One region of the Pseudomonas sp. BW7P1 genome, then DNA from elsewhere that is predicted to be linked to it. Evidence: predicted binding sites of a transcription regulator. Region 1 holds the regulator's gene; each other region holds the start of a gene.
The links. Region 1 encodes sigma-54, which starts transcription at its own class of promoters, with help from an activator protein. Its sites were predicted from a motif close to ANTGGCATNNANNTTGCTNT; they were not measured.
Positions count from the first base shown of each region.

Region 1 (7,531 bases):
GTGCTCAAAGGCTACATGCAGGACAAGCTCAATGCGCGCCTGATGGGCGTGGCCAGCACCGGCAACGGTCGCCGTGAATCCTACGCGCACCTGCCGATGCCACGAATGACCAACACCTACATGCTCGGCGGCCAGAGCGATCCGGCGGAAATCATCGCGTCGGTGAAGAAAGGCATCTACTGCGCCAACCTCGGCGGCGGCCAGGTCGATATCACCAGTGGCAAGTTCGTGTTTTCCACCAGCGAGGCGTATCTGATCGAGGACGGCAAGATCACCGCACCGGTCAAGGGCGCGACGTTGATCGGCAACGGTCCGGAAGCGATGAGCCGGGTGTCGATGGTCGGTAACGATCTGGCGCTGGACAGCGGTGTGGGGACGTGTGGCAAGGACGGGCAGTCGGTGCCGGTGGGCGTGGGTCAGCCGACGCTGAAAATCGATGCGATCACCGTGGGTGGCACGGGCGCATAAGCGGGGAGGGAGCTTCGGGTGGCGCGCAGTGCGGCCACCCGGTGGCGAATATCAACGCAGACCGCGTTGAGTCTCGTCCAGCTCACGGATGTATTTGAAGATCTTGCGGCTCGAGGCAGGAGGTTTGTTATGTGCAACCTCGTGCTGGGCCTGCCGGATCAGCGAGCGCAGTTGCTGGCGGTCGGCGTCCGGGTACTCGACGACGAATTTCTCCAGCACGGCATCGTCACCGCCGATCAGGCGGTCACGCCAGCGTTCGAGGTTGTGGAAACGCTCGTTGTACTGGCGGGTAGAGGCATCGAGTTGATCGAGCAGCTCAAGGATCGCGGTGGTGTCCTGATCGCGCATGAGTTTGCCGATGAACTGCAAATGCCGTTTACGTGCAATGTGCGCAACGTGTTTGGGCGCATCGGCCAGAGCCCGGCGCAGGGCATCGGTCAGTGGCAGTTTGGCCAGCCGGTCCGGCTTGAGTGTCGTAAGGCGCTCGCCGAGGTCAACCAGAGCATGCAGCTCGCGTTTGACCTGGGATTTGCTTTTTTCTCCCGTATCGAGGGAGTCGTCGTAAGAATCAACCATGGTGGCAGTCCGCAAAGAAACGCCGCCATGATAACCAGTCGGGGGCCGCTTGTCCGGCCCGGTCGCTCGAAGGCCCCAGCCGAAAGCAGAATTTGAGTGGAGATGAGCATGAGTGCAGTTGAAAGCGTCGGCCCGCAGGCATTGCCGGCACTGCAGGAACAGGTCGAGCAGATCATCGCCGAAGCCAGACGTCAGGGCGCCAGTGCCTGCGAAGTGGCGGTGTCGCTGGAGCAGGGCCTGTCGACCTCGGTGCGCCAGCGTGAAGTCGAAACGGTCGAGTTCAACCGCGATCAGGGTTTCGGCATCACCTTGTACGTCGGCCAGCGCAAGGGCTCGGCCAGCACCTCCGCCACCGGGCCGGATGCGATTCGCGAGACCGTTGCCGCGGCGCTGGCGATTGCCAGACATACTTCCGAAGACGAAGCCTCGGGGCTGGCCGACCCGGCACTGATGGCCAAGGATATTCAGGACTTCGATCTGTTCCACGAGTGGGGCATCACTCCAGAGCAGGCCATCGAGAAGGCGTTGCTCTGTGAAGCTGCCGCGTTCGACGCCGATGCACGCATCAAGAACGCCGATGGCACCACGTTGAGCACTCATCAGGGCTGCCGCGTGTATGGCAACAGCCACGGTTTCATCGGCGGGTACGCATCCACCCGGCACAGCCTGAGCTGCGTGATGATCGCCGAGGCCGAGGGCCAGATGCAGCGTGATTACTGGTACGACGTGAATCGCCAGGGCGGTTTGTTGGCTGATCCGGTGAGTATCGGCCAGCGTGCGGCGCAGCGGGCTGCGAGCCGCCTGGGCGCGCGTCCGGTGCCGACCTGCGAAGTGCCAGTGCTGTTTTCCGCTGAACTGGCCGGTGGGTTGTTCGGCAGTTTCCTGTCGGCGGTGTCCGGCGGCAGTCTGTATCGCAAGGCGTCGTTCCTGGAAGGCACGCTGGGGCAGAAGCTGTTTCCGGAGTGGCTGACCATCGATGAGCGTCCGCATCTGATGCGCGCCATGGGCAGCGCCGCCTATGACGGTGACGGCCTGGCGACCTATGCCAAACCGTTTGTCGAAAAAGGTGAATTGGTGTCTTACATCCTCGGCACTTATTCCGGCCGCAAGCTGGGTATGCCGAGCACCGCCAACGCCGGTGGCGTGCACAACCTGTTCGTCACCCATGGGGATGAAGATCAGGCGGCTTTGCTGCGGCGCATGGGGCGTGGGTTATTGGTGACCGAGTTGATGGGGCATGGCCTGAACATGGTTACCGGCGATTACTCCCGCGGCGCAGCCGGTTACTGGGTCGAGAACGGTGAAATCCAGTTCCCGGTGCAGGAAGTGACCATCGCCGGCAACATGCGCGACATGTTCAGGCAGATCGTCGCGGTCGGTAACGATCTGGAACTGCGCAGCAACATTCGCACCGGTTCTGTGTTGATCGAACGGATGACCGTCGCGGGCAGTTAAGCCGCAGTTTGGTACAAAAAAAGGCGCGCCACCCGGTGGGGTGGTGCGCCTTTTTTGTGTCTGCACAATTTCGGGCGGATCTCACCGCAAGGTATTTTCAACTGCCCTCGTCGAAGTAGTTGTTGATCAGGGCGACCAGTGCATCCATGGCTTCCTGTTCCTGATGTCCCTCGGTGCTCAAGTGGATTTTGGTGCCTTTGCCTGCGGCGAGCATCATCATGGCCATGATGCTTTTTCCATCGACCGTGGTGTCGGGCGTGCGGCCCACCCGGATCGTGCAGTCGGGAAACTGACCCGCCACGCCAACGAACTTTGCCGACGCCCGGGCATGCAGGCCCAGCTTGTTGATGATTTCGATTTCACGAGCAGGCATCGCGGTGTGAGTCCTATGGCTAGCTGAGGTCGCGGTGGCGGACCTGGACGTTTTTCAGGGTTTTCTGCAGGGCCTGACCCAGACGTTCGGTCAGGTAGACGGATCGGTGATGCCCGCCGGTGCAGCCAATGGCAATGGTGACGTAGGCACGATTGCTTGCGGCGAAGCGCGGTAACCACTTGAACAGGTAGGCGTAGATGTCCTGAAACATCTCTTCCACTTCCGGCTGCCCAGCCAGATACTCGGCCACCGGCTCGTCGAGACCCGATTGCGCGCGCAGCTCCGGTTTCCAGTACGGATTGGGCAGACAGCGTACATCGAATACCAGATCCGCATCCACCGGCATGCCGCGTTTGAAACCGAACGACTCCACCAGGAACGCCGTGCCGGGTTCCGGCTGGTTCAGCAGTCGCAGCTTGATGGTGTCGCGCAACTGGTAAAGATTGAGATTGGTGGTGTTGACCTTCAGGTCGGCCAGATCGGCGATCGGGCCCAGCAGGGCTGTTTCGTCGTTGATGGCTTCAGCCAGCGAGCGGTTTGCACTGCTCAGCGGGTGACGACGACGGGTTTCCGAGAAACGCTTGAGCAGGGTTTCTTCATCGGCATCCAGATACAGGACGTCGCACTGGATGTGCCGGCTGCGGACTTCCTCGAGCAACTCCGGAAAGCGCGAAAGATGGCTCGGCAGGTTGCGTGCATCGATCGATACCGCGACCAGTGGCTGAGACAGTTCCGTATGAATCAGTGCGCGTTCCGCCAGCTCCGGCAGCAGGCCGGCCGGCAGATTGTCGATGCAGTAGTAACCGTTGTCCTCAAGGACATCCAGTGCGGTGCTCTTGCCCGAGCCGGAACGGCCACTGACGATGATCAAGCGCATGTTTAGTGCCCGTTTTGCTCGTCCAGGACAACCTGATACAAGGCTTCGTTGGTTGTGGCGCGACGCAGTTTCTCGCGTACTTCCTTGCGGTCGAGCATGCTGGCGATCTGACGCAGCAGCTCCAGGTGCGCATCGGTGGCAGCTTCCGGGACCAGCAGCACGAACAGCAGGTCAACCGGCGCGCCATCGATGGCGTCGAAGTCGATAGGCGCTTCCAGGTGCATCAAGGCACTGATGGGCGCTTCACAGCCCTTGAGACGGCAGTGAGGAATGGCGATGCCGTTGCCAAAACCCGTCGAGCCGAGTTTTTCACGGGCAATCAGCGCTTCGAAGACGTCTTGCATCTCCAGATCCGGGACTTCCCGGGCGATCAGGTTGGCAATTTGTTCGAGGGCTTTCTTTTTACTGCCGCCCGGCACGTTCACCAGGGAACGGCCGGGGGTCAGGATGCTTTCAAGTCGGATCATGGGGGTGGGGGTTATCGACCGGTCGCGCCCTGGAGCAGGCTCTGGGTCTTTTCCTTATGCTTTTTGAGTTGTTTATCAAGCTTGTCGGTCAGCGCGTCGATCGCCGCGTACATATCGGTATGTTCCGCGTTGGCGACGACCTCGTTGCCGGGAATATGCAGCGTGGCTTCGATTTTCTGCTTCAGTTTTTCGACGCACATCGTGACTTGCACGTTGGTGATCTTGTCGAAATGTCCCTCAAGCCTCTTGAGCTTTTGCTCAACGTATTCACGGAGAGGTGGGGTAACTTCCAGTTGGTGTCCACTGATGTTGACTTGCATACAGCTTCTCCTTCGTTGCCAGTGCATAAAGCGGCAGGCCGAAGAGCCTGCCACTGGAACGCTGTAACGTGGCTTACATCAACCGCTTGCGTTCGCTCGAAGGCGCGATTCCGAGGGATTCGCGATACTTGGCGACGGTGCGGCGAGCCACCTGAATGCCTTGTGCCTCCAGTAAACCAGCGATCTTGCTGTCGCTCAACGGCTTTTTCTGATTTTCCGCAGCGACCAGTTTCTTGATGATCGCGCGGATCGCCGTGGACGAGCATTCGCCGCCTTCGGAGGTGCTGACGTGGCTGGAGAAAAAGTATTTCAGTTCATAGATGCCCCGGGGGGTATGCATGAATTTTTGCGTGGTCACCCGGGAAATCGTCGACTCGTGCATGCCCACCGCTTCGGCAATGTCATGCAGGACCAGGGGCTTCATGGCTTCGTCGCCATACTCCAGGAAGCCGCGCTGATGTTCGACGATCTGGGTGGCCACTTTCATCAGGGTTTCGTTGCGGCTCTGCAGGCTCTTGATGAACCAGCGGGCTTCCTGCAACTGATTGCGCATGAAGGTGTTGTCGGCGCTGGTGTCGGCTCGACGGACGAAACCGGCGTATTGAGCGTTGACCCGCAGGCGCGGCACCGATTCCTGGTTCAGCTCCACCAGCCAGCGCTCGTTGTCCTTGCGCACGATCACGTCAGGCACCACGTACTCGGCTTCGGTGGATTCGATCTGCGAGCCTGGGCGCGGGTTGAGGCTCTGGACCAACTCGATGACCTGGCGCAGTTCATCTTCCTTGAGCTTCATGCGCCGCATCAACTGGCTGTAGTCGCGGCTGCCGAGCAAGTCGATGTAATCGGTGACCAGGCGTTTGGCTTCATTGAGCCAGGGGGTCTTGGCTGAAAGCTGGCGCAACTGCAGCAAGAGGCACTCGCCCAGGTTGCGGGCGCCGATGCCGGCGGGTTCGAACTGCTGGATGCGATGCAGGACGGCTTCGATCTCGTCCAGTTCGATGTCCAGTTCCGGATCGAACGCATCGAGAATTTCTTCGAGGGTTTCGTCGAGATAGCCCTGATTGTTGATGCAGTCGATCAGGGTCACGGCGATCAGGCGGTCGGTGTCGGACATCGGCGCCAGATTCAGTTGCCACAGCAGGTGGCTTTGCAGGCTTTCGCCGGCGGAGGTGCGGGTGGTGAAATCCCACTCGTCGTCATCGCTGCTGGGCAGGCTGCTGGCGCTGGTCTGGTAGACGTCTTCCCAGGCGGTGTCCACAGGCAATTCGTTGGGGATGCGTTCGTTCCATTCGCCGTCCTCGAGATTGTCGACCGTCGGCGCGGTTTCCTGATAGGAAGGCTCCTGAATCTCGGTATTGGGCTTCTGCTCGGCGCTGTCGGCCAGCGGGTCGGAATTGTCGAAGTCGTCGCCATCTTCCTGGCGTTCGAGCATCGGATTGGATTCCAGAGCCTCCTGGATCTCCTGCTGCAGATCCAGGGTCGACAATTGGAGCAGGCGGATGGCCTGTTGCAGCTGCGGTGTCATCGTCAGCTGCTGGCCCATTCTCAAGACTAGCGATGGTTTCATGGCAGGGGCTTAACACCTTATTCGCCGGCGCTATGCGCCATCCACTACAGGGCGCCGAAGCGCCAAATTCAAGCAAATTATATGCCCGAAACTGTCGTGTTTGCCTAGAGCGCTGTAACAATAAAAGCCTATAAAAATGCGCTTCAACGTTACAGCACCGGACGGCTGGTCGAACGCTGTCGCGCTTAGAGGCGGAACTCGTGACCCAGATACACTTCCTTCACCAGATCGTTGGCAAGGATGGTGGCGGAGTCGCCTTCGGCGATCAGCTGGCCGTCGTTGACGATGTAGGCCGTTTCGCAGATGTCCAGGGTCTCGCGGACGTTGTGGTCGGTGATCAGTACACCGATGCCCTTGGCCTTGAGGTGGTGGATGATCTGCTTGATGTCGCCCACGGAAATCGGGTCGACACCGGCGAACGGTTCGTCGAGCAGGATGAATTTCGGTGCGGTGGCCAGCGCACGGGCGATTTCCACCCGGCGACGCTCACCACCGGACAGGCTCATGCCGAGGTTGTCGCGGATATGGCTGATGTGGAATTCCTGCAGCAGGCTTTCCAGCTCCTTGCGACGACCGGCCTTGTCGAGTTCCTGGCGGGTTTCCAGGATGGCCATGATGTTGTCGGCGACCGACAGTTTGCGGAAGATCGACGCTTCTTGCGGCAGATAGCCGATTCCTGCCTTGGCGCGGCCGTGCATCGGCTGGTGACTGACGTCCAGGTCGTCGATCAGGACGCGGCCCTGATCGGCCTGCACGAGGCCTACGATCATGTAGAAGCAGGTGGTCTTGCCGGCGCCGTTCGGTCCGAGCAGGCCCACGATCTGACCGCTGTCGATCGACAGGCTGACGTCGCGCACGACCTGGCGGCTTTTGTAGGCCTTGGCCAGGTGCTGAGCTTTCAGAGTTGCCATTACTGGGTTTTCTCGTCGGTTTTCTTCTTCGGCTGGATCACCATGTCGATGCGCGGACGGGCTTCGGTGACCTTGGTGCCGGTGGCGCGACCTGCGCTGGCGAGTTTTTTCACCGTGTCATAGACGATCTTCTCGCCTTGAGTGGTGTTGTTGTCCTTGTCGACGACCTTGGCCCTGTCGATCAGTACGACGCGGTTTTGCTGTGCGTGGTACTGGATGGTCTTGCCCCAGCCCTGGACCGGTTTCTTGTCGCCAGCGGTCTGCAGCTGTTCGAAGTAGGCCAGGTTGCCTACCGAAGTCACCACATCGATTTCGCCGGCCGGGTTGCGTGTCAGCGTCACGGTGTCGCCTTTGACGATCATCGAACCCTGGGTGATGATCACCGCGCCTTTATAAGTGGCAACGCCATTCTTGTCGTCCAGCTGGGCATCGTCGGCCTGAATGCGGATCGGCTGCTCCTGATCGTTCGGCAGAGCCCAGGCGCTCACGCTTCCCAGTGCTGCGCCCAGACTGAGCA
Region 1 is NZ_CP103374.1:1,192,056-1,199,586, forward strand. Features, by position in the region: gene tldD (metalloprotease TldD) at 1-468, shown strand, start outside; gene yjgA (ribosome biogenesis factor YjgA) at 520-1,044, opposite strand; gene pmbA (metalloprotease PmbA) at 1,147-2,499, shown strand; gene NWV16_RS05200 (HPr family phosphocarrier protein) at 2,597-2,872, opposite strand; gene rapZ (RNase adapter RapZ) at 2,892-3,749, opposite strand; gene ptsN (PTS IIA-like nitrogen regulatory protein PtsN) at 3,752-4,216, opposite strand; gene hpf (ribosome hibernation-promoting factor, HPF/YfiA family) at 4,228-4,536, opposite strand; gene NWV16_RS05220 (RNA polymerase factor sigma-54) at 4,610-6,103, opposite strand; gene lptB (LPS export ABC transporter ATP-binding protein) at 6,289-7,014, opposite strand; gene lptA (lipopolysaccharide transport periplasmic protein LptA) at 7,014-7,531, opposite strand, start outside.

Region 2 (7,531 bases), 360 kb from region 1:
GCTGCTGTAGGTCAGCGCATTGCGTGTCAGCTCCCAGGCCGCAGACAGATTGAAATCCGGCGCCGGCCGCGCCAGCACCTCCATCGTCAGCCGGGCATTGACCTGCAGTTGATCATGGGGGCGTTCGAACGCCAGGCGTGTCAGCGGATTGCCGAACACGTCCAGTTCGTCACGACGGGTGGTCGGTTGCGGACTGATCAGCAACTGCCGTTCGGTGCAACGTTGCCAGGCGCACTCTCGGGGCCACAGATGGGCCAGTTGCTGTGCCAGCGAAACCGGGTTGTCGTATCGATAACACGTGTCGTGAAGGATCTGGTAAAGGGCATTCATCAGACGGATACCGTGCGCTGGCTGACATCATCGACATGGGCGAAATGGCGCAGCGCCAGACGATCGGACACCTGGCCGCAGGCATCGGCAATGGCTTGCAGCAGATCCGCCAAACCATCCAGTGCGGCCCGCACGCTGGATTCACCGAACAGGGGATTCTCCAGGCAAGCCAGGTCGAAACGCGCCAGACGCTCGACCAATGCTGACAAGACGACGTCCCGAGGCGCGTCGAAATCATCGCTCAGGCGTTTGAGCGTGCGCGTCACCAGCTTCAACTGGAACAACACCGCGTGAGGGTTCTGCTCGTCCAGCAGCAACAGGTCGAGCACCGGGATCAGTTGTGCCATCGCCAGATAGCGCGAGCGATAGGTGATGCTGCTGTTGCCCAGCTCCAGCAACCACTCCAGCCCGCCCTGATCGAACGCACCGGCGCCGCGCAGGAAGCCTGCAAGGCTGCTGCCGAGAAATTGCAGACGCTCGATCCGTCGACCGATCATCAGGAAACGCCAGCCTTCGTCGCGGGTCATGTCGTCCAGGGCAAACCCGGACAACGCCGCCAGCGACATCACCAGCCGGTTGAGAAAATCCAGCAATTGGCCGAAGTCCGGTTCGGCGGTGTCCAGCGCCGTCGCCTCGCGCTGCAACTCCACCAGCGCCTGCCAGTTCTCCCGCGAAAGCTTGCCGCGCACCTGCGATGCCGCCCACTGCAAGCGTTGCAGGTTGGAGCGCAGGCTGAACGACCAGTCCTCGCCCAGCACAGCCGCGAGCAGGCGCTCCGGCAGCTCGCCTTCATCCGGCAGCAGCATCAGTCGCTCGCCAAGTTCCACCGCCGCCTGCAAGGCCTGCGGATCGTCACCGTCGACGTAACGCGCCAGCATGATCCGCAACAGCCGCGCGCTGTCGTCGCAACGCTCGCAGTAACGGCCGAACCAGAACAGGTTTTCCACCACCCGCGATGGCAGGTAGGGGTCGCGGCGCACCAGATCCGGCACGCCGATGTTGCGCCGGGACTTCCACTGCTCGCCACTGGGTGGCCGGTCACCCAGCACCCAGGTGTCCTTGCTGGCGCCACCGCGCTGCATCGACACCACTTCGGCATCGGCTTCGGCCGCCACCCGGGTCAGGCCTCCGGGCAACACCCGATAACCGTCATGACTGGCCACCGCATACATGCGCATGCCGATGGCCCGCGGTTGCAACCGGCCCTCCTCGGGCTGCCAGACCGGCGCGAGGGACAGCTGCGCGAGCTCTTGCGCCACGTAGACATAAGGCCGGGCCTGAATGCGCCGGGCAAGCGCCTGGCGCTGCTCGTCACTCAGATCGCGCCCGAAGACCGGTGCAAAGCTCTGCGACGGGAAGGCCGGCTTGATCAATAGTTCCGGCAGTTTCTCCAGTGCCTGGGCCAGCACGGGCGCTTCTCCGCACCACCAGGTGGCGATGGAGGGCAGGATCAGTTCTTCGCCGAACAGGAATTGATTGATCTTCGGCAGAAATCCCAACAGCCCCGGCGACTCCAGCACGCCGCTGCCCAACGCGTTGGCCACCAGCACCCGGCCTTGACGCACAGCCTCGAGCAATCCCGGAACACCCAGTGCCGAATCCGTACGCAGCTCCAGCGGGTCACAGAAATCATCGTCGAGCCGACGCATGATCGCGTGAACCCGACGCAGGCCGCTCAGGGTTTTCAGGTAGACCGTGGCATCGCGCACCGTCAGGTCTCCCCCCTCCACCAACGGATAACCGAGCTGACGCGCGAGATAGAGATGCTCGAAATAGCTTTCGTTGAAGCGCCCCGGGGTCAGCAATACCACCAGCGGCGCCTCGTCGTCACAAGGCGCCTGACGGGCCAGGGTTTCCTGCAAGGTACGGAAGAAGCCGGCCAGGTGCTGCACCTTCAGATCCCGGTACAACTCCGGAAAGGCCCGGGACACGATGGTGCGGTTTTCCAGCGCATAACCGGCACCCGATGGCGCCTGGGTGCGATCCGCCGTCACCCACCAACGCCCGTCCGGCGTGCGCGCCAGATCCACCGCATACAGATGCAGAAAGGCCCCGTCCGGCGGCGCAATGCCCTGACAGGGCCAGAGAAAATTGTCGTGGCCGAACACCAGTTCTGCCGGCAGCAAGCCTTCGCGGATCAAGTGCTGCGGACCATACAGATCCGCCAGCACCGCATTGAGCAAACGCGCACGCTGGGCGATCCCGGCCGACAGTCGCTGCCATTCATCGTCAGCGATCACATGGGGCAGCAGATCCAGCTCCCATGGACGATCCGCGCCCTTGGGATCGGCATACACATTGTAGGTGACACCGTTTTCCTGAATCTGCCGGGCCAGCAGCGCCTGACGCTGCGCCCGTTGCGCCGGGGTGCTGCGCTGCAACTGGTCGAACAGTCGCTGCCAGTGCGGGCGCACCGCGCCGCCGGTGTCGAGCAGCTCGTGATAAGTGCCCGCCGTCAGCGGGTAGCGGTCAAGCAGATCAGGCATGGAAAGCTCGGCAGCCAGCAGGTTGGGGTCAGACTAACGCAGGCACATGGCGCCGGGATATACAAAAATCCACCTGCGGCCGTGGGCGAGCCTGAGCGTATTCGAAAGCGCGCAAGACTTATGCCATGCAGCGGTCCTCGCGCGTTTGCAGGATGCTCAAGGCAGTACAGCACCAAAATCGGGCATGCAGTGAAAGGGGCCGACACGCCTGCACGCAAATGTTGCGAGGCACAACGCAAAACGCCAACCCGAAGGTTGGCGTTCTGTTCAGCTCAAGTGCGTTTCAGCGCGGAACGACCGGCTTGCGGGCCGGCTTCGGCCCCTTGCCTTTCGCCGCCTCCTTGCGCTCCTTGGCAGCCTGCTGGTTACGGGCGAATGCCGCAGCCTTGGCCTGTTCACGCTTGTCCCACGGATTGCCGCCGTCGCTGGCGCGCGGTGGCAGACCGGTGTGCTGGGTGAGAATCTTCGTGCTCTTGTCTTTCGCGACCTTGTGGCTGCCGGCCGGTGTCGAGTTCTTGCGACGGGCACTCTGATAGCTGTCGGTCGCCGGCTGGTGCAGCGGGATCAACTGGTGCTTGCCCGGCCCGATCAGGTCGCCGCGACCCATGCGGATCAGCGCTTCACGCAGCATCGGCCAGCCCTTCGGATCGTGGTAACGCAGGAACGCCTTGTGCAGGCGGCGCTGCTCCTCGCTCTTGACGATGGTCACGCCGTCGCTCTTGTAGGTGACCTTGCGCAACGGGTTCTTGCCCGAGTGATACATGGCGGTGGCCGAGGCCATCGGCGACGGATAGAACGCCTGCACCTGGTCGGCACGGAAGCCGTTGCCCTTGAGCCACAGGGCCAGGTTCATCATGTCCTCGTCGGTGGTACCCGGGTGGGCCGCGATGAAGTACGGAATCAGGTATTGCTCCTTGCCCGCTTCCTTCGAGAACTTCTCGAACATGCGCTTGAAGCGGTCGTAGGTGCCGATCCCCGGCTTCATCATCTGGTTGAGCGGACCTTCCTCGGTGTGTTCCGGGGCGATCTTCAGGTAACCGCCGACGTGGTGGGTCACCAGTTCCTTGACGTACTCCGGCGACTCGACCGCAAGGTCGTAACGCAGGCCGGAGGCGATCAGGATCTTCTTCACACCCGGCAACGCACGGGCGCTGCGGTACAGCTGGATCAGCGACGAGTGGTCGGTATTCAGGTTCGGACAGATGCCCGGGAACACGCAGGACGGCTTGCGGCACGCGGATTCGATTTCCGGGCTCTTGCAGGCAATGCGGTACATGTTCGCGGTCGGGCCGCCGAGGTCGGAAATGACGCCGGTGAAGCCAGGTACCTTGTCACGGATCTCTTCGATTTCGCGAATGATCGATTCTTCGGAACGGTTCTGGATGATCCGGCCCTCGTGCTCGGTGATCGAGCAGAAGGTGCAGCCGCCGAAGCAGCCACGCATGATGTTCACCGAGAAACGGATCATGTCGTAGGCCGGAATCTTTTCCTTGCCATAAGCGGGATGCGGAATACGTGCATAAGGCATGCCGAACACGTAGTCCATTTCTTCGGTGGTCATCGGAATCGGCGGCGGGTTGAACCAGACGTCGACCTCGCCATGCTTCTGCACCAGCGCACGGGCGTTGCCCGGGTTGGTCTCCAGGTGCAACACGCGGTTGGCGTGGGCGTACAGGACCGGGTCGTTACGTACCTTCTCCATCGATGGCAGGCGGATCACGGTCTTGTCGCGGGTCATCTTCGGGCTGGCCAGGATCTGCACGACCTTGGCTTCCTGCGGATCATCGACCGGGCCTTTTTCCTGTTCGATGGCGCAAGCCGCCGTGTCCTGGGTGTTGACGTACGGGTTGATGATCTTGTCGATTTTGCCCGGACGGTCGATGCGCGTGGAGTCGACTTCGTACCAGCCCGCCGGCGTGTCGCGACGGATGAACGCGGTGCCGCGCACATCGGTGATGTCTTCGATCTTGTGGCCGTAGGACAGACGCTGGGCGACTTCGACAATCGCCCGCTCGGCGTTGCCGTACAGCAGGATGTCGGCGCTGGCGTCGATCAGGATCGAGTTGCGCACGCGATCCTGCCAGTAGTCGTAGTGGGCGATGCGACGCAGGGAGGCTTCGATGCCACCGAGCACGATCGGTACGTGCTTGTAGGCTTCCTTGCAGCGCTGGCTGTAGACCAGACTCGCGCGATCCGGACGCTTGCCGGCCATGCCACCCGGTGTGTAGGCGTCGTCGGAACGGATTTTCTTGTCGGCGGTGTAGCGGTTGATCATCGAGTCCATGTTGCCCGCCGCGACGCCGAAGAACAGATTCGGCTCGCCGAGCTTCATGAAGTCGTCCTTGGACTGCCAGTTCGGCTGCGCAATGATTCCGACGCGAAAACCTTGAGCTTCCAGCAGCCGGCCGATGATCGCCATGCCGAACGACGGATGATCGACGTAGGCATCACCGGTGACGATGATGATGTCGCAGGAATCCCAGCCGAGCTGATCCATCTCCTCCCTGCTCATCGGCAGGAACGGCGCGGGCCCGAAACATTCGGCCCAATATTTTGGATAGTCAAATAACGGCTTGGCTGCTTGCATGTCGATAACCGGTGTTGGCTTTCATTGAATTTCGCGGGCGCGGAATATAGCACAAATTTTGACCAATTCCGACGACCGTGGTCGGATTCTCTCCCCTTCGCCCGCCTGCGGCCCACCGGCCCCCAAGGATACTCTTCAACTTATTCAAGGATGAATAAAGATGCCTGCAAAACCACCGTCAAAAGGTGTGACCACCGCCGAAGTGCACAACCCGCCTTCGCGATCGGCCCAGGACCTGCCGCCACGGCACGGCACTTCGCCCGCTATCCGCTCAGTCGCGCAAAGCCTCGTCGACGGCCAGACACCGGGCAGAAACCCGGGCAGGGCAGATCCCGACAGAATCTCTGCGGCGCCATCGGTGAACGTCAGCGAAATCCATTCATCCCCGCCTGCGATACCCTCGGCACCTGCACTGGAAACCTATCGGGTCAGTCCGGGCACCCGACTGCCCCCCGCGGACGCAAGCGGCTTCAGAGTGTTCAAGGGGCGGTTGTTCGTCGACATGCATGATGGCAGCATCCTGCAAATCAGCCTGGATCCCGAGATGGCGCTCTATCGGGCCAGCCTGGGAAGCGAAGCACGGCCTTCGGGCCCGGTTCTTTTCCATGACCCCCGCAGTAACCGTTGGTACCCGCTGTCCGACTTCGAAGAGAGCGCCCTTCCGCTTTCTGCCGGCCGGCTGACGACCTTCCGGACAACGCTGGATTTCTCCGGAACAGCTCCGGACAGCGACGGTTTGCATGGTTTCGACGGCAAACGCTACGTCATCATCGAGAATCATGCCCATCAGGTGATGCACGACGTTGACGCTTCCTCTCCCGAACGCAAGGTCTGGCGCATCGTCAATCCGAAAGACCCGGTCGCCGGCGATCGCGAAAACATCTATCGCGCCAGCCGGGCCGGCGAAACGCTGGCCATCACCCGCAATGCCGAAGGGATCTGGACCACAAGTCTTGATGGACTCAAGGGAGGCATGCGTCGCACTGCGCAGACCCAAGACAACAAAGCCTATTTGTTTCTGCGATATGAGCCTGTCAGAAATGCCTTCGAAGCCTTGGTCGCCTCCAACAGGCGTTATGGAGAACTCTGGGACGGCGCCCGGGATCTTCCGGAGGGAAGCCAGGCCGAGAAAGAGGCGCTGATCAAACTTGAAGTGCATATCATCAAGCACACAAGAATGCAGGCCGAATACGTCAAATCACTGATCGACAACAAGGACTGGTTGATCCTGTTGAAGGCAGGCGGGCTCTACAAAAGCGAACTGCATACCCTTCAGTTGAACAGAATCGATTACTTCAACAAGCTGATCGCCGTGATGGATCGCAGGGTCTATCCGAGCGTGCATGCAATCACGGTGGAGTCGCTGAAGAGCAATTTCGCCCATCTCAACAAAAAGCTGAAGATCATGGACGATCGTCAGGAAGTGATGGACCAGATTCGCAAAGCCGACCGCAGTGCCACATCCAAACTGGATGAGCTGAACCGTGGCGTACCCACCGTAGACCAGATTTATTCCAGCCAATACAACATCTGCCTGCGCCTGATTTCCGACGACCCCGAAAACCCGGCGCCTTTCGGCATGCGCAGTGCAATGGCCATGCACCTTCTGAATAAGGATCTGCAAGAGGTTTCCGGCTACTCCGAACCGCTGGCACTGCAATTGACGCTGGAAAACATCAGGAGTGACAGAGCGGCGTTCGAATCTCTGGCCTTCGAATCTCTGGACAGCTCAGCGGCTCCGGCAAAAGCCGCATATGTCAGCCGGGCGTTGTCTTTGCTGGACAGGTTCGTATCGAAAATCGACACCCGTCTGAACGAAATCCACGAGCAGATCGACAGTAACAGCCAATTGCCTCACTACGATCAGGATATCGATTTTGATTTTTTCCCGGAGCAGTCCTCCGGAGCCGCCGAGGCAGCCGCCCCGCGAAAACTGTTCCGGACACGCCATCATGGTACTTATCGGGTTCTGGTCGGAGTGAAGGACACCGCAGCGGACGGCAGCGTGACGCTCGAGGTTCCCGATCTTTTCAAGCCGGATGCGCCACCCCAGCGTTACCAGAAAATAAGGAATGAATGGCGACGCATCCGCCCTGCCAGCGCTCCTGCGCCCAGACCGCAACTCATG
Region 2 is NZ_CP103374.1:831,628-839,158, reverse strand. Features, by position in the region: gene NWV16_RS03670 (transglutaminase family protein) at 1-330, opposite strand, end outside; gene NWV16_RS03665 (circularly permuted type 2 ATP-grasp protein) at 330-2,816, opposite strand; gene NWV16_RS03660 (YgiQ family radical SAM protein) at 3,100-5,403, opposite strand; gene NWV16_RS03655 (hypothetical protein) at 5,591-7,531, shown strand, end outside.
Region 2: NWV16_RS03665 (circularly permuted type 2 ATP-grasp protein) is a predicted target of sigma-54. The motif match lies at 2,925-2,944, and genes of this name have one in related genera.

Region 3 (7,531 bases), 2.6 Mb from region 1:
GCCGCTCGGAACGCCGATGCGCCAAATCTGGAAATCCTTTCGAGCGTTGTATTTCGCCTCGCTGATGATGTTGATCGGCTCGGGCCTTCTTTCTACTTATCTGGCGTTGCGCCTGGCAGCCGATCACGTCGACGGCCTGTGGGTCGGTGCCTTGATGGCGGCCAACTATTTCGGCCTGGTGCTGGGCGGCAAGATCGGCCACCGCCTGATCGCCAGGGTCGGCCATATTCGTGCCTACTCGGCCTGTGCCGGGATCGTCGGTGCGGCGGTGCTGGGCCATGGTCTGGTGGACTGGCTGCCGGCCTGGCTGGTGCTGCGGACCGTCGTTGGCCTCGGCATGATGTGCCAGTACATGGTGATCGAGAGTTGGCTGAACGAACAGGCCGACGCCAGCCAGCGTGGCATGGTATTCAGCGGTTACATGATTGCCTCGTATCTGGGGCTGGTGCTCGGCCAGTTGATTCTGGTCATGCACCCGGGGCTGGGCCTGGAACTGCTGATGCTGGTCGCCCTGTGTTTTGCCTTGTGTCTGGTGCCGGTGGCCCTGACCCGGCGGATTCACCCGGCGCCACTGCATCCGGCGCCGATGGAGCCACGCTTTTTCATCAAGCGCGTGCCCCAGTCGCTGAGCACAGTGCTTGGGGCCGGGTTGATCATCGGTTCGTTCTACGGTCTGGCGCCGCTCTATGCGTCGCAGCAGGGGTTGACGACCGAACAGGTCGGTCTGTTCATGGGTACGTGCATCTTTGCCGGGCTGCTGGTGCAGTGGCCGCTGGGCTGGTTGTCCGACCGTTATGACCGGGCCTTGTTGATCCGCTGTTTTGCCGGGTTTCTGGCACTGGCTGCGTTACCGTTGGCGATCCTGCCGCAGGTGCCGCTGGAGATTCTTTTCGTCGTCGGCTTCCTGTGTTCTCTGGTGCAGTTCTGTCTGTATCCGCTGGCGGTGGCGTTTTCCAACGACCATGTCGAAGGTGAGCGGAGAGTGTCGCTGACAGCGATGTTGCTGGTGACTTACGGGGTCGGCGCCAGTGTCGGGCCGTTGCTTGCCGGCGTATTGATGAAGCTGTTCGGCAGTCAGAGCCTGTATGCGTTCTTTACGTTCTTCGCTCTGGTGCTGGTCTGGCGGATCCGGCCGAAGGCCGTGACCAATCTGCATCAGGTCGACGATGCACCGCTGCATCACGTGGCGATGCCGGACAGCATGTCCAGTTCACCCTTGGTAGCCGCGCTCGATCCGCGGGTCGATGAACAGGTGGTGCAGGAGCAGATGCAGGCAACGGTCGCTACCGAACCGGTACCTGATCCCGAGCCGGAATCGGCGGTAGAGACGGATACCGGCAACGACAATCCTGCGCCTGACATCAGTGGCGCCAAGCCTTGATCCCGGAAAGGTGCAAGGCATAAAAAACGGGCAGTCACCACAAGGTGCTGCCCGTTTTTTAATGGTGCGGACGGATCAGAGATCGTCTTTGTCGAAACGCCGCGCTTCGCGTTGCAACTGGTAGACGAAACGCTCGACGTTGCGCGCGGCCGGGCCGCTGATGTTATGAAAGCGCAGGCCGGCGAAGGTGATGTTGAGCTTTTCTTCGAAATGCAGGTAGCGCAGCTCCACGGCGGCCGGCTGGTTGCCGAATAGCGGCGCGGCGATCAGGCGGTCGTAGACCTGGCCCAGCTGCAGGCGCTCGGTGATGTCGCCTTCGAAGCGCAGCTTGCAACCGGTGGCGGAGATGTCCAGCAGTTTGCCACCGAGAGGCGACTTGAGTTTTTCGCCGCCCAGTTCGACGCTCACCAGGTCAGTCAGCTTCAGTGCAGCACGGAAGGCGTTGCGGCGCTGGTGATAAACCACCTCGCTGGGCATCTGGCCGATATAGTAGCGGTCGCCGTCCGACTCCTTGATGTCCAGTGTGCCGTTGTATTCCCAGGCAATCCGCACGCCGTCATGAAAACCCTCGACCTTGAACGGCTCGCCGGCCAGCAGGAAGCGCTCACCGTCACGGGGAATCATTTCATCCAGGGCAATGGTGGCGGTTTCCCGGTCGACCTTGATCAGATAGCTCTGAAAGCGCTGGCTGCGCTCGTGAAAGGTGATGATCAGCGGATCGTGGCTCTCTTGCAGCTGGCGCAGGTTGCTGGAGATTTCCAGAGGCGTGGTGAGCACCTTTGGTGGCTGCGGAGAATCATCCGCGCTGAGGACGTTGGACACGTTGAATCAATCTCCAGACAAAATTTGACTACGGCTGGCCAGTATTTTGCCAGCATGTTTCGCGCGTTGATAGGGCGCACGCATGGAAGAAAGCATCACGCCTGGCTGAGCGCGCGCGGTTTCTGCAGTTTGGAGAAAGTGCCGCTGGCATCGTAGAGCGCTGGAGGCTCGCCACCGGTGAGGATTTTCAGCTGATTGGCCGTGGCGGCCTGCTGCACCACGATCGATTGGCCATTTTTTGCGTTGGCGGCCTGGCACTGGGCGATCAGGTCGGTCAGTACATCGCTTTGGCTCAGCAGTTGTTCGCCGATGCTCGACTGGCTGGCCAGTTGCTCCAGGCCCTGGCGATCAAGCGACAGATTGAGGCTGGAGAGGATTTCGCTGCGTTTGCGGCCATGCTGCTCGAGCAGAATGATCAATGCCTGTTTGCGCGCCAGAATTTCTTCCAGCAGGGGCATGTCGCGACCGTGCAAGGCGAGGGACTCGGTATGCAGCAACTCCAGCAGTTGTTGAGCTGGAGCAAAGTCGTCGGTGATCAGTTGCAATAAAGTAGTGTCGTGCATGGCTGGCCTTGGGTTTTAAGCGTCCAAAAGCCTGGCGCAGGCCAAGGCCTAGCGCTGGGCTTCGAAGTTGAGCAGTTTGCTGGCTACACGGTTGCTGTCGACTTTATAGCTGCCATCGGCAATCGCTGCTTTCAACTCGGCCACGCGGGCTTTGTCGACGGCAGGTTGATCGCGCAGCTTGTCAGTGACCTTCTGCAACTGTTGAGCCTCATTGCTGAGGTGTACCGATTCCCCGCTTTTTGCGGTACTGGCCTGTTCGGCCGGGGTATTCAGCGGCGCGGAGGTGCCGGATTCGGCGGTTTCCTTGGGCGCGCTGGTACGTGTACTGCCCGTAAGTGACGAGGAGCTGTTCAAACGGCTGAAATCGATGACCATGTTAAAAACCTCTGGGAATTTGGACGCTTGCCATGTTCTCGGCCATCCCATGGAAAACTTTAGGCTCTTTTACCAATGAGCCTGCATGCGCCGTACAGAACCTGCTGCGGCACAGTTTAGGGAACAGCCGGGGTCGGCGCCAGTTTTCTCCTTGCCTGTTTTACATGGCTACTTCCACTTGGCCCGGCGCCATGACCTGCGCCTTGATGACCCGTTGGGAGTTGAGGTTTTTCACTCGAATCTGTTCTTTCAGGCCGCCGTTGGACAGGGCTTCGCCTGGCATGCGCACGGCGAGCGTGCCGCTGCGGGCGGTAATCACCACCTGATCGCCCTTGCGAACGACTTCCGCCTGTTCCAGGTGCACCAGGGTCAGCACCTGGTCGGCGACCGTTGGTCGGGTTAATTTTTGCCCGACGGCTTCGTCTACCGACGTCAGGAACCCCTGGTTGATCTGGCTGACATCATGCTCGCGCAACGTCACATCCTGAGGTTCGATGATGCCGGCGCGCTTGAGTGGACGAGTGGTCGTCACGACCTCGCGAAACAGGCGGACTTGAGCGGGCACGAACACGGTCCAGGGGGATGCGCCTTCACAGCGGACCTTCACCGTTACACGGCCCAGAGGGCGGCCCGGGCTCTCCAGGGAGGCTGTCAATTCCTTGTCGCACATGGGCATGCGCATGCGCGGATCGAGCTGCTTGACCTCGATTTCATAACGCCCTTCCGTTTGACTGGTCGCCAGATAGTCTTCTACGGTGAATTCAAGAAAGCCCTGAGTGACGCCGATAAGCATGTCAGGCAAGGTAACCGCATCAGCACTGGCAGGGCTGCCCGCAAAAAACAGGCAAACGGCGGACATCGCGCAAAGCCCTCTGCGGAGGGGGGATGTCAGACGTCGGAAAAATGTCGTTTGAGTGTTCATACGAGTTAAAAAGCAAGCGCCGTGCCGTTTAGCAATGAATGTGCGTCGCAACAACACTTGGCGTTGGTGTAGGAGTCTGGGCATGGCTGGTGTAATGGATTCGGTGAACCAGCGCACGCAACTGGTAGGGCAGAATCGCCTGGAGCTGTTGTTGTTCCGTCTCGACGGACAGCAGCTCTACGGGATCAACGTGTTCAAGGTTCGGGAAGTGCTGCAATGCCCGCAACTGACGCTGATGCCCAAGTCCAGTCCTGTCGTGTGCGGGGTGGCGAATATACGGGGGGCAACCATTCCGATCCTCGATCTGGCAATGGCGACCGGCTCCGGGGCGTTGAAAGACAAGAACAGTCCGTTCGTGATCATCACGGAATACAACACCAAGACCCAGGGTTTCCTGGTGCGCTCGGTGGAACGTATCGTCAACATGAACTGGGAGGAGATCCATCCGCCACCCAAGGGCACCGGTCGCGATCACTACTTGACCGCTGTGACTCGGGTGGACAATCAATTAGTCGAAATCATCGACGTCGAGAAGGTGCTGGCGGAAGTGGCCCCGACACCGGAAGCGATTTCGGTCGGCGTGGTGGATGTCGAGACCCAGAGCAAGGCGCTGTCGTTGCGGGTGCTGACGGTCGATGACTCGTCGGTGGCGCGCAAGCAGGTGACGCGTTGCCTGCAGACGGTGGGTGTCGAAGTGGTGGCGCTGAACGACGGCAAGCAGGCGCTGGATTACCTGCGCAAGCTGGTCGACGAGGGCAAGAAGCCGGAAGAAGAGTTCCTGATGATGATTTCCGACATCGAGATGCCGGAAATGGACGGGTACACCCTGACGGCGGAAATCCGCGGCGATCCACGCATGCAAAAGCTTCATATCATCCTGCATACTTCGTTGTCGGGTGTGTTCAACCAGGCGATGGTCAAGAAGGTCGGCGCCGATGACTTCCTGGCCAAATTCCGTCCTGATGACCTGGCATCCCGGGTAGTCGACCGGATCAAAGCAGCAGATATCAGCTAGGGGCCTTCTGCCCCTGGCGGTCAACACGATTTAAGAGGCGGCATCATTTGTCTACGGGTAATTTGGATTTCGAACAGTTCCGGGTGTTCCTGGAAAAAGCCTGTGGCATTTTGCTCGGTGAAAACAAGCAGTACCTGGTGTCGAGCCGTCTCAACAAACTGATGGAGCAGCAGGGCATCAAGACGCTGGGTGAGCTGGTACAGCGCATCCAGACCCAGCCGCGCAGCGGTTTGCGCGAGCAGGTGGTCGATGCCATGACGACCAACGAAACCCTGTGGTTTCGCGACACCTATCCGTTTGAGGTCTTGAAGAACAAGGTGCTGCCCGAGGCAATCAAGGCCAGCCCCAACCAGCGTCTGCGGATCTGGTCGGCGGCCTGTTCTTCGGGGCAGGAGCCGTATTCGCTGTCGATGTCGATCGACGAATTCGAGCGGACCAATATCGGTCAGTTGAAGATGGGCGTACAGATCGTTGCCACCGATCTGTCCGGCAGCATGCTGACCAACTGCAAGACCGGCGAGTACGACAGCCTGGCGATCGGTCGCGGTCTGTCTGCCGATCGTCTGCAGCGCTATTTCGATCCGAAAGGGCCGGGACGCTGGGTGGTCAAGGCGCCGATCAAGAACCGGGTGGAATTCCGCTCGTTCAACCTGCTCGACAGCTACGCCAGCCTGGGCAAGTTCGACATCGTGTTCTGCCGCAACGTGCTGATCTACTTCTCCGCCGAGGTGAAGAAGGACATCCTGTTGCGCATTCACAGTACGTTGAAGCCGGGTGGTTATCTGTTCCTCGGCGCTTCCGAAGCGCTGAACGGTCTGCCGGATCATTACCAGATGGTCCAGTGCAATCCGGGGATCATTTACCAGGCGAAGTGACTGGCAGCGGCGATTCAAAAAAACGGGAGTCCTCAGGGCTCCCGTTTTTTTATGCCTGACCGTTTTCAGGGTGAGGGCAAGCGGCAGAAAAGCGGCAGCCGGCGGAAACCCGTTGCCGCTTTTCTGGCATTGCCGCCTGGCCGAGGCCCTGCAAAGCCCCGGAAACCGGGGTTTTTTCAAGCTGGCACGCAGCTTGCTATAACCCGATTACGAAAAACCGGACACCTGAAGGTTCCCGACATGAGCATCAGCTTCGATAAAGCGCTCGGAATTCACGAACAAGCCTTGGGCTTCCGCGCCCAGCGTGCTGAAGTCCTGGCCAACAACATCGCGAACGCCGACACCCCGAACTACAAGGCTCGGGATCTGGACTTCTCCAAAGTGCTCGAAGCACAGAGTCAGAAGAACGCCAACGGCACCATCGCCCTGAACATGACCAACAGCCGTCACATCGAAGCTGAAGGCCTGGGCAACGGCGACGAGTCGCTGATGTATCGCACACCGATGCAGCCATCGATCGACCAGAACACCGTCGATGCCCAGCTTGAGCAGTCGAACTACGCGCAAAACGCCATCGGCTTCCAGGCCAGCTTCACGCTGCTCAACAGTAAATTCAAAGGGCTGGTTTCAGCCTTGCGCGGAGAATAATCCATGTCCCTGTCCAGCGTTTTCAACATTGCCGGCAGCGGCATGAGCGCACAGAACACCCGTCTCAACACCGTCGCGTCGAACATCGCCAACGCCGAAACCGTCTCGTCGAGCATCGACCAGACCTATCGCGCCCGTCACCCGGTGTTCGCCACCATGTTCCAGGGCGGCCAGAGCGGTGGCAGCGACTCGCTGTTCCAGAACCAGGACGCCGCAGGTCAGGGTGTACAGGTGCTCGGCGTGGTCGAAGACCAGAGCAACCTCGAGGCGCGCTACGAGCCGAATCATCCGGCCGCCGACGCCAAGGGCTACGTTTACTACCCGAACGTCAACGTGGTGGAAGAAATGGCTGACATGATTTCCGCGAGCCGGTCCTTCCAGACCAACGCCGAAATGATGAACACCGCCAAGACCATGATGCAGAAGGTACTGACCCTCGGTCAGTGATAAGGGGCGACTGCCATGAGTGTGACCGATACCACCAGCAGCCTGACGATGAAGGACATCCTGGCGAACTCGTCGAAAAAGACCAGTTCGACCACCGGTGACGGCATCGCTTCGGCCACCAACAGCTCCACCGGCGGCCAGACCCTGGGCAAGGATGCGTTCCTGCAACTGCTGGTCACCCAGCTGAAAAACCAGAACCCGCTCGATCCTCAGGACAACAGTGCATTCGTTGCCCAGTTGGCGCAGTTCAGCAGCCTCGAGGGGATTACCACCCTCAACAGCACCGTCAGCTCGCTGGCCGGCAACTACAACTCGTCGCAAGCCCTGCAGGCTTCGTCGCTGGTCGGCCGTAACGTGATCGTGCAGACCAACTCGGTCCAGCTCGACGATCCGAGCAAAGGCATGACCGGTTCGGTCACCGTGCCATCGTCGATTGCCGGCGGCACCGTCACCATCAGCGACAGCAGCGGTGCGGTCGTTCGT
Region 3 is NZ_CP103374.1:4,683,137-4,690,667, reverse strand. Features, by position in the region: gene NWV16_RS21105 (MFS transporter) at 17-1,381, shown strand; gene NWV16_RS21100 (flagellar brake protein) at 1,457-2,203, opposite strand; gene NWV16_RS21095 (flagella synthesis protein FlgN) at 2,299-2,766, opposite strand; gene flgM (flagellar biosynthesis anti-sigma factor FlgM) at 2,815-3,141, opposite strand; gene flgA (flagellar basal body P-ring formation chaperone FlgA) at 3,302-4,063, opposite strand; gene NWV16_RS21080 (chemotaxis protein CheV) at 4,146-5,078, shown strand; gene cheR (protein-glutamate O-methyltransferase CheR) at 5,126-5,953, shown strand; gene flgB (flagellar basal body rod protein FlgB) at 6,194-6,601, shown strand; gene flgC (flagellar basal body rod protein FlgC) at 6,605-7,048, shown strand; gene flgD (flagellar hook assembly protein FlgD) at 7,064-7,531, shown strand, end outside.
Region 3: flgB (flagellar basal body rod protein FlgB) is a predicted target of sigma-54. The motif match lies at 6,134-6,153, and genes of this name have one in related genera.

Region 4 (7,531 bases), 890 kb from region 1:
TTGCCGCCGAGTTGGCCGCCGCGCCGCTGCTCAGCACCAAAGGTTCACGGGCCTGGCTGGCCATCGAAGACCCGGCCCACCCGTGGCCGCCGCTGTCGGAAGGCAAGCACAGCGCCGGGCCGTTCTACCTGGTTTGGACCGATCCGCAGGCCGACAATATCAGTCCGGAACAATGGCCGTTCGAAGTGGCGAGCATCAAACGCATGGCTCCAGTGGCCGAACGCTTCCCTGCCCTGCTGCCGGATCCTGCCTTGGAGGCCGATGACCCGGTGAATCAGGGGTTTGCACTGTTCCAGAAAAACTGCCTGGCCTGTCATCGACTGAATGGTGCGGGGGATGCGCAATTCGGGCCGGATCTGAATATTCCGTACAACCCGACCGAATACTTGGGCGCGGACTTCCTCAAGCGCTATATCCGCGATCCGCAGAGCTTGCGCCAGTGGCCGCAGGCGAAGATGCCGGGGTTCTCCGCCGATGTATTGCCGGATGCGGATCTGCAGAAACTGGTGGGGTATTTGCAGCACATGGCAGGGCGCAAGGTTAAATCCTGAGACATGCCTTGTGGGAGCGAGCCTGCTCGCGAAAGCGGTGTGTCAGATAATCCCGCGAGCAGGCTCGTTCCCCAAATTTACTGTTGTTGCACCGAGATGACCGGTGTCGGCGCGACCAGCACCTTCGCATGCATTTGCTCTGCCCCGCCTCCCCGGCGCATGCCCCGTACCGGGCAGGCATCCAGGTAGTCCAGCCCCACCGCCAGTTTCAAGTGCCGCTCCGGCCGCGCCAGTTCATTGGTCACGTCAAAGCTGTACCAAGCGTCATCGATCCAGGCTTCGGCCCAGGCGTGGCTGGCCAGGTGTTCGCAATCCTCGCTGTACAGATAGCCCGACACATACCGCGACGGCACCCCCAGGCTGCGTGCGCAGGCCAGAAACGCGTGGGCATGATCCTGGCAGACCCCCGCGCGCCCGGCGAACGCCTCGGCGGCGCTGGTATCGACTTCGGTGGATCCCGGCGTATAGGTCATGTGCTGGTTCAAGCCATGCATCAAGTCGATCAGCGCAGTGCGGTCGCGCCGCTGTTTGCAGGACTTCTCGGCAAACGCCCGCAACGCCTCGTCCGCCTCGGTCAGCCGGGTGAAACGCAGGAACGGCAACGCCGACTGGCGTTCATGTTCCGCTTCGCGCCTTTCGTCGATATCGACCTGCCCCCGAGCGCCGATGATGATCGCTTCGTGAGGCTCGTCCATGGTCAGGACATGCAGGATGTTGCCGAACGGATCGAGCTGGGCCCGCACCGGGCGCGGCAGGTCGAGTTGCCAGCTCAGCACATGCTGGCGTTCGCTGTCGTGAGGGGTCAGGCGCAGGTACTGGATGCTCGCCCGCACCTGATCTTCGTAGTGATAGGTGGTTTCGTGGCTGATGGAAAGTCTCATGCGGCCTCCAGATAGGAACTGTGAATGGCGTTGCCCAACTGGCGCACCAGTGGAATGAATTCGGTGAGCCAGGCGTGCAGCCCTTCCTCGAGGATTTCGTGGATGCCGGTGTAGCGCAGGCGTGCGTCCATTTCCGCCGCCAGCCGTTGCGCCGGGCGACCGTTGGCCCCTGGCAGTTGCGCGAGGATCTGGTCGATTTCTTCGGTGCAGGCCCGCAAGGAGCGCGGCACGTCGGCACGCAACAGCAGCAACTCGGCGACGTGCCGGGCGCCGGGTGCATCGCGATAGATCTCGGTGTAAGCCTCGAACGACGACAGCGCCCGCAATAACGCACTCCACTGGTAATAGGCGTGGGCGGTGCCGTCACTGACCGCTTCGGCCTGATCGCCGGCCATTTCATAGCGAGCGTCGAGCAGCCGCAACGTATTGTCCGCCCGCTCGATGAAGGTACCCAGGCGAATGAAGCGGAACGCGTCGTTGCGCATGATGGTGCCGTAGGACGCACCGCGGAACAGGTGCGAACGTTCCTTGATCCACTCGCAAAACCGGCTCATGCCATAGCGGCTGAGGCCCTGGTTGGCGATCCCGCGGATCTCCAGCCAGGTGGCGTTGATGTTCTCCCACATGTCGGCGGTGATCCGCCCGCGCACCGCGTGGGCACTGGCTCGTGCCGCGCCGAGGCAGCTGTAGATACTCGCCGGGTTCGCCGCGTCGAGGGCGAAGAAATGCAGCAATCGCTCGGCATGCAGCTCGCCGTGGCGCTCAAGGTAATCATCCAGGGTGCCGGTGATCATCAACGGCATCGCCAGTTCATGCAGGCCATCGCCACGGCCGTCCTGCGGCATCAGCGACAGCGAATAACTGACATCGAGCATGCGGGCGAGGTTTTCCGCCCGCTCCAGGTAACGCGACATCCAGTACAGATCCGAGGCAGTTCTACTTAACATGGCAGGCTTCCTTCAATCCTCGACCACCCAGGTGTCCTTGGTTCCGCCGCCCTGGGATGAGTTCACCACCAGAGAGCCTTCACGCAAGGCGACACGGGTCAAACCGCCGGGCACGACCCGGGTTTCGCGACCGGACAGTACGAACGGACGCAGGTCGATATGGCGCGGCGCAATGCCGTTTTCGACAAAGGTCGGACAGGTCGACAGCGACAACGTGGGTTGCGCGATGTAGGCGTAAGGCCTGGCCTTGATCCGCTCGCGGAACGCATCGATTTCCGCCGCCGTCGCCGCCGGTCCCACGAGCATTCCGTAACCGCCGGAGCCCTGGGTTTCCTTGACCACCAGATCTGCAAGATTGGCCAGCACATGGGAAAGTTCAGACGGGTTGCGACATTGCCAGGTCGGCACGTTCTGCAGGATCGGTTCTTCATCGAGATAGAAACGGATCATTTCGGTGACGAACGGATACACCGACTTGTCGTCCGCCACGCCGGTGCCGATCGCATTGGCCAAAACCACGTTGCCGGAGCGATAGGACGACAGCAATCCCGGCACGCCAAGCATCGAGTCCGGACGGAACGCCAGTGGATCGAGAAACGCATCGTCGAGACGGCGATAAATCACATCCACCGCTTTGGGACCGTCGGTAGTGCGCATGTAAACTTTGTCGTCGCGTACGAACAGATCGGCGCCCTCCACCAGCTCCACGCCCATTTCCCGGGCCAGGAATGCATGCTCGAAAAATGCGCTGTTGAACCGTCCCGGCGTCAGTACCACGACACTTGGGTCATCGAGAGGGCTTGAGCTTTTCAGGGTATCGAGCAACAGGTTCGGGTAATGGTCGATGGGTGCGATGCGCTGGGCCGCGAACAGCTCGGGGAACAGGCGCATCATCATCTTGCGGTCTTCGAGCATGTAGCTCACGCCGCTGGGCGTGCGCAGGTTGTCTTCCAGGACGTAGTAGGTCCCGTCGCCGTCGCGCACCAGATCGACGCCAGAGATGTGCGAATAGATATCGCGGTGCAGATCCAGCCCTTGCATCGCCAACTGGTATTGCTCGTTGGCCAGCACCTGCTCGGCGGGAATGATCCCGGCCTTGATGATGCGCTGCTCGTGATAGAGGTCGGCGAGAAACATGTTCAACGCCTTGACCCGCTGGATGCAGCCGCGCTCGACGATCCGCCACTCACTGGCGGGAATGCTGCGCGGAATGGTGTCGAAGGGAATCAGGCGTTCTGTCCCTTGCTCATCCCCATAGAGCGTGAACGTGATCCCCGCGCGATGGAACAGCAGATCGGCCTCACGACGCCGCTGGGCCAACAGTTCCTCGGGGGTTTCTGCCAGCCAGCGGGCAAACTCCCGGTAATGCGGGCGAACCACGCCGCCGGCATCGTACATTTCATCAAAACTGGTGCGGATCATGCCGTACTCCTTGTCACTCCGGACATGCAGGCCATCGCAAGGCCCGTGCCATCGGCATAAACGCTTTGATTTCAACAGGTTGGATATTCACATCGCACGCACCGCACCATTCCTGTGCGGCAAATGCCTCAACCTGATCACCCCCGCTTCATTGCGACGCAGCACCGTCGCCTATCAGCAGCATAGTCAGAGTTGATTTCACTGCCCGGCGCGGGCTGCGGATAATCCGCCCATCCGCTGCGAGACTTCCCGGGTGAAGCACGCAGCCCCACAGATCCGGCTTGCCCCGGCAAGCCCCTCCCGGCCGTAACCCTGACCGGTTCCCTCTCCTTCCGGTCTTCCCTTTCAGCCACCCTCTGCGGTGGCTTTTTTTTGCTCTGGATTCTTGTTTCAGGGTTTTACTGGACGTTTTTCAAGGTGCCGAAACGACAACGGCCGACCCGAAGGTCAGCCGTTGCCGGATGTGTGGCGAGGAGAATCAGTTCAAGCGATGGCGGTTGCGCACCTCCTGCTTCACACCCCAGCCTTCGATGATGCCGCCCAGAGGCTCGACCACCGCCGAAAACCCCTGTTCGAAATCGCCGATGTCGTCGTAGGTTGCGTACATCACCTTGCTCAATTCCAGAAACCAGGCGCCGTCGTCGCGCACACTGACCTGGGCATTGATGGATTCACCGCGAAACTTGCCTGCCGCCCTGCGCGCCCGCTCCTCGTCCGGGAAAATGGCGTAGAACTCGATGGGATGGAATCGGGAAAAATCGAAACCGCCTTCTTTCATGCGGCGCAGCACGTTGCTGCTGATGTCTTCTTGATAGGCTGTGCTCATGAACGTCCCCCTCGCATAGATGGATAGACTTTCCGTATTCCCTGCACCTGGCCGGACGGCTCAAGCGCTGTGACAACCGTGTTGTCGGCGGGAAACAAGCATGTAGCTGACAAGACCAGACCTTAGCGATCCGTTCGCTGATCTCGCTTGCAGAGTAGCCCCAGGAGAGAGCCGCTGCCAAGGTCTGGTGCGTTACCGGGAAAAAGATTTTCAGACGGGAGTAATGCTGCGGATTTCGATGCTGTGCTGGTTTTTCAGGGTCTTCACGCCGGCGTCGGCGGTGCGGCCTTCCAGGTCGTTGAGGTCAAGCTCGGCGACAACGGGCAGGAACCGTTCCTTGATGAGCCGGGCGGCTCGCTCATGACTCGGGCATTCTTCGCAATCGAAGACTTCATCGACGGTTTCACCATGATCGTCCACGAAAGTGACTTTCCACTTTGACATCGGAGCCTCCTCGATCAAACCCGCAAATGGGCTTACATCTATCTCGACTTTTGTCAGGATTGATCGTTCAAAAGCTTTACGCCGATGCAACATGAAAAACACTTCATCTGCGGGAGCGAAGCGGCTCGCCCCCGCAGTGACGGCGGCCGAACGATCAGTCGTTGCCCGGTTTGTTCACCGCTTGCAGCACGTATTGCGGCAAAGCGAAGGCGCCGATGTGGATTTCCGGGTTGTAGTAGCGGGTGACGATGCCGCTGCCGATGAAGCGCTGCTGCAGCACTTCACGGCTCAGCTTGCGATAGGCCGGGTTGGTCGAGCCCCAGGCGAACGTCATCGAACCGCCGATGTAGGTCGGCACGGCCGCCTGATAGAAGTGCCAGTCCGGGAACAGGCTGCGCAGGCGACCGGCGGTGGTTTTCACCTCGTCGATCTGCATGAACGGCGTGCCGTTCTGGGTCACGAGGATACCGCCCTCGTTCAGGCAGCGATGGCAAGCCTGATAGAAGTTTTCCGAGAACAGCACTTCGCCCGGACCGATCGGGTCGGTGGAGTCGGAAATGATCACGTCGAACTTTTCCGTGGTGGTCGCGACGAAACGCATGCCGTCGTCGATCACCAGGTTCAGGCGTGGATCGTCATAAGCGCCGCTGGAGTGGTTTGGCAGAAACTCCTTGCACATATCGACCACAGTGCCGTCGATTTCGACCATGGTGATGTGCTCGACGCTGGCGTGTTTGGTCACTTCGCGCAGCATGCCGCCATCGCCGCCGCCGATGATCAGCACGCGCCTGGCAGTGCCGTGGGCGAGGATCGGCACGTGGGTGAGCATTTCGTGGTAGATGAATTCATCGGCTTCGGTGGTCTGGATCACGCCGTCCAACGCCATCACACGGCCCATGCGCGGGTTCTGGAAGATCACCAGATGCTGGTGTTCGGTGCGCACTTCGTGCAGCAGTTTTTCCATGCGAAAACGCTGGCCGTAGCCTTCGTAGAGGGTTTCCAGATATTCGCTGGTCTTGGTGACGGTCATGTGAAGTGCTCCGATGAATGCGCGGGCGCCAATCGTCAGGTTCGATTGCCCGGGAAAGGCGCGCATTCTACGTTGCCGAAGATGACAGGTCGAACCTCAGTTCATCGGCCCCGCGCAATCCATGGGGCGAACGGTCAGATCCGCACATTGCCCCGCGGCCCGGCAATTGCCCAGATGATCAGGCCCAGTACCGGCAGAAGGATGATCAACAGCACCCAGAGGATTTTCATCCCGGTCTCGGCGCCGCTTTTCAGCACATTGATGATCGCCCAGATGTCGAGGGCAAGAATGATCAGGCCGATCAGGCCGTTGAACGTGGAACCCATGGTGTCGCTCCAGAATAGTGGCGTGCACTTTTAGGATAGACGGTCACGCGCAGGGTTCCCTTTTATTGCATTCAGACGTGGACGGCGACCTTCAAGGCTTCCAGCGAAGGCGCAGCGGCGATGCCCACTTCGGCGCACAGCTCCAGCACGCGCGGCACGTCGTTGCCGTAGACCAGCACCACTTGCAGCTCGTCGTCGAGCAACTGGCTGAAGTTCATCAGCGTGTAACCGCCGTTTTCCTTGTTCAGGCTGCTCATCTGCACCTGAATGCGATTCAGCGCGGTCAGGGCTTCGGTCCTGGCCAGTTGCTTGGGCTTGAGGTTGAACGCCACGTTCGGACCGAACGAGGCGATGATCCGGGCGAACAGGTCAACGTAGGTGTCGGCCTGGAACAGCACAGTATCCGGCAGGCTGCCGACCACGACCCACTCGCCCAGCGGAATCGGGAAGGTGTCGTCGTAGTTGATGTCCGGGTTGGCGGTCAGAAAAGCCTCGGCATCGGCGTAGGCCTGTGCGGCTTCATCGGCGACCTTCTGGATCTCGTCTTCGCCCATGCAGCCGGAGCTGATTTTGCTGATGAGTTCGGCGAGTGCGGCTTTCATGGGGGGCAGGTCCTGTGGCGAAGGGATTTCGAGGGCGCGAAGGATAGCGCATTCTCGTCCTCGCCACAGAGCCGGTTGCGGATCGTCGGCTTCAGCCCAGCAGTTTTTCCAGCTGCGCGGTGGTGTCCACGGCCCCCATGGTGCGCGCCGCATCCAGCGCGGTAACGCCGTTGGCGTCCTTGGCTCTCGGGTCGGCGCCCTGGTCGATCAGATACTCGACGATCTCGACCCGGTTGAACATCGCCGCCATCATCAACGCCGTACGACCGTCGAAGGAGGCGCCCTCAATCTGCGCCCCGCCGGCCACGAGGGCCTTGACCACGGCCAGATCGCCCTTGAACGCGGCGCCTGCAATCGGACTCTGGCCATTGCCATTGCGCTTTTCAGGATCGGCCTTGTGCTTGAGCAGCACTTGCACCGCGTCCACATGCCCGTAGTAACTGGCGAGCATCAGCAGGGTATCGCCCTTGCTGTTGGTGAGGTTCACCGGCAAACCGGCCGT
Region 4 is NZ_CP103374.1:2,079,382-2,086,912, reverse strand. Features, by position in the region: gene NWV16_RS09535 (cytochrome c) at 1-551, shown strand, start outside; gene NWV16_RS09530 (transglutaminase N-terminal domain-containing protein) at 629-1,432, opposite strand; gene NWV16_RS09525 (alpha-E domain-containing protein) at 1,429-2,379, opposite strand; gene NWV16_RS09520 (circularly permuted type 2 ATP-grasp protein) at 2,392-3,801, opposite strand; gene NWV16_RS09515 (ribonuclease E inhibitor RraB) at 4,280-4,627, opposite strand; gene NWV16_RS09510 (hypothetical protein) at 4,838-5,071, opposite strand; gene speE (polyamine aminopropyltransferase) at 5,226-6,101, opposite strand; gene NWV16_RS09500 (PLDc N-terminal domain-containing protein) at 6,236-6,427, opposite strand; gene NWV16_RS09495 (hypothetical protein) at 6,499-7,029, opposite strand; gene NWV16_RS09490 (ankyrin repeat domain-containing protein) at 7,121-7,531, opposite strand, start outside.
Region 4: NWV16_RS09520 (circularly permuted type 2 ATP-grasp protein) is a predicted target of sigma-54. The motif match lies at 3,835-3,854, and genes of this name have one in related genera.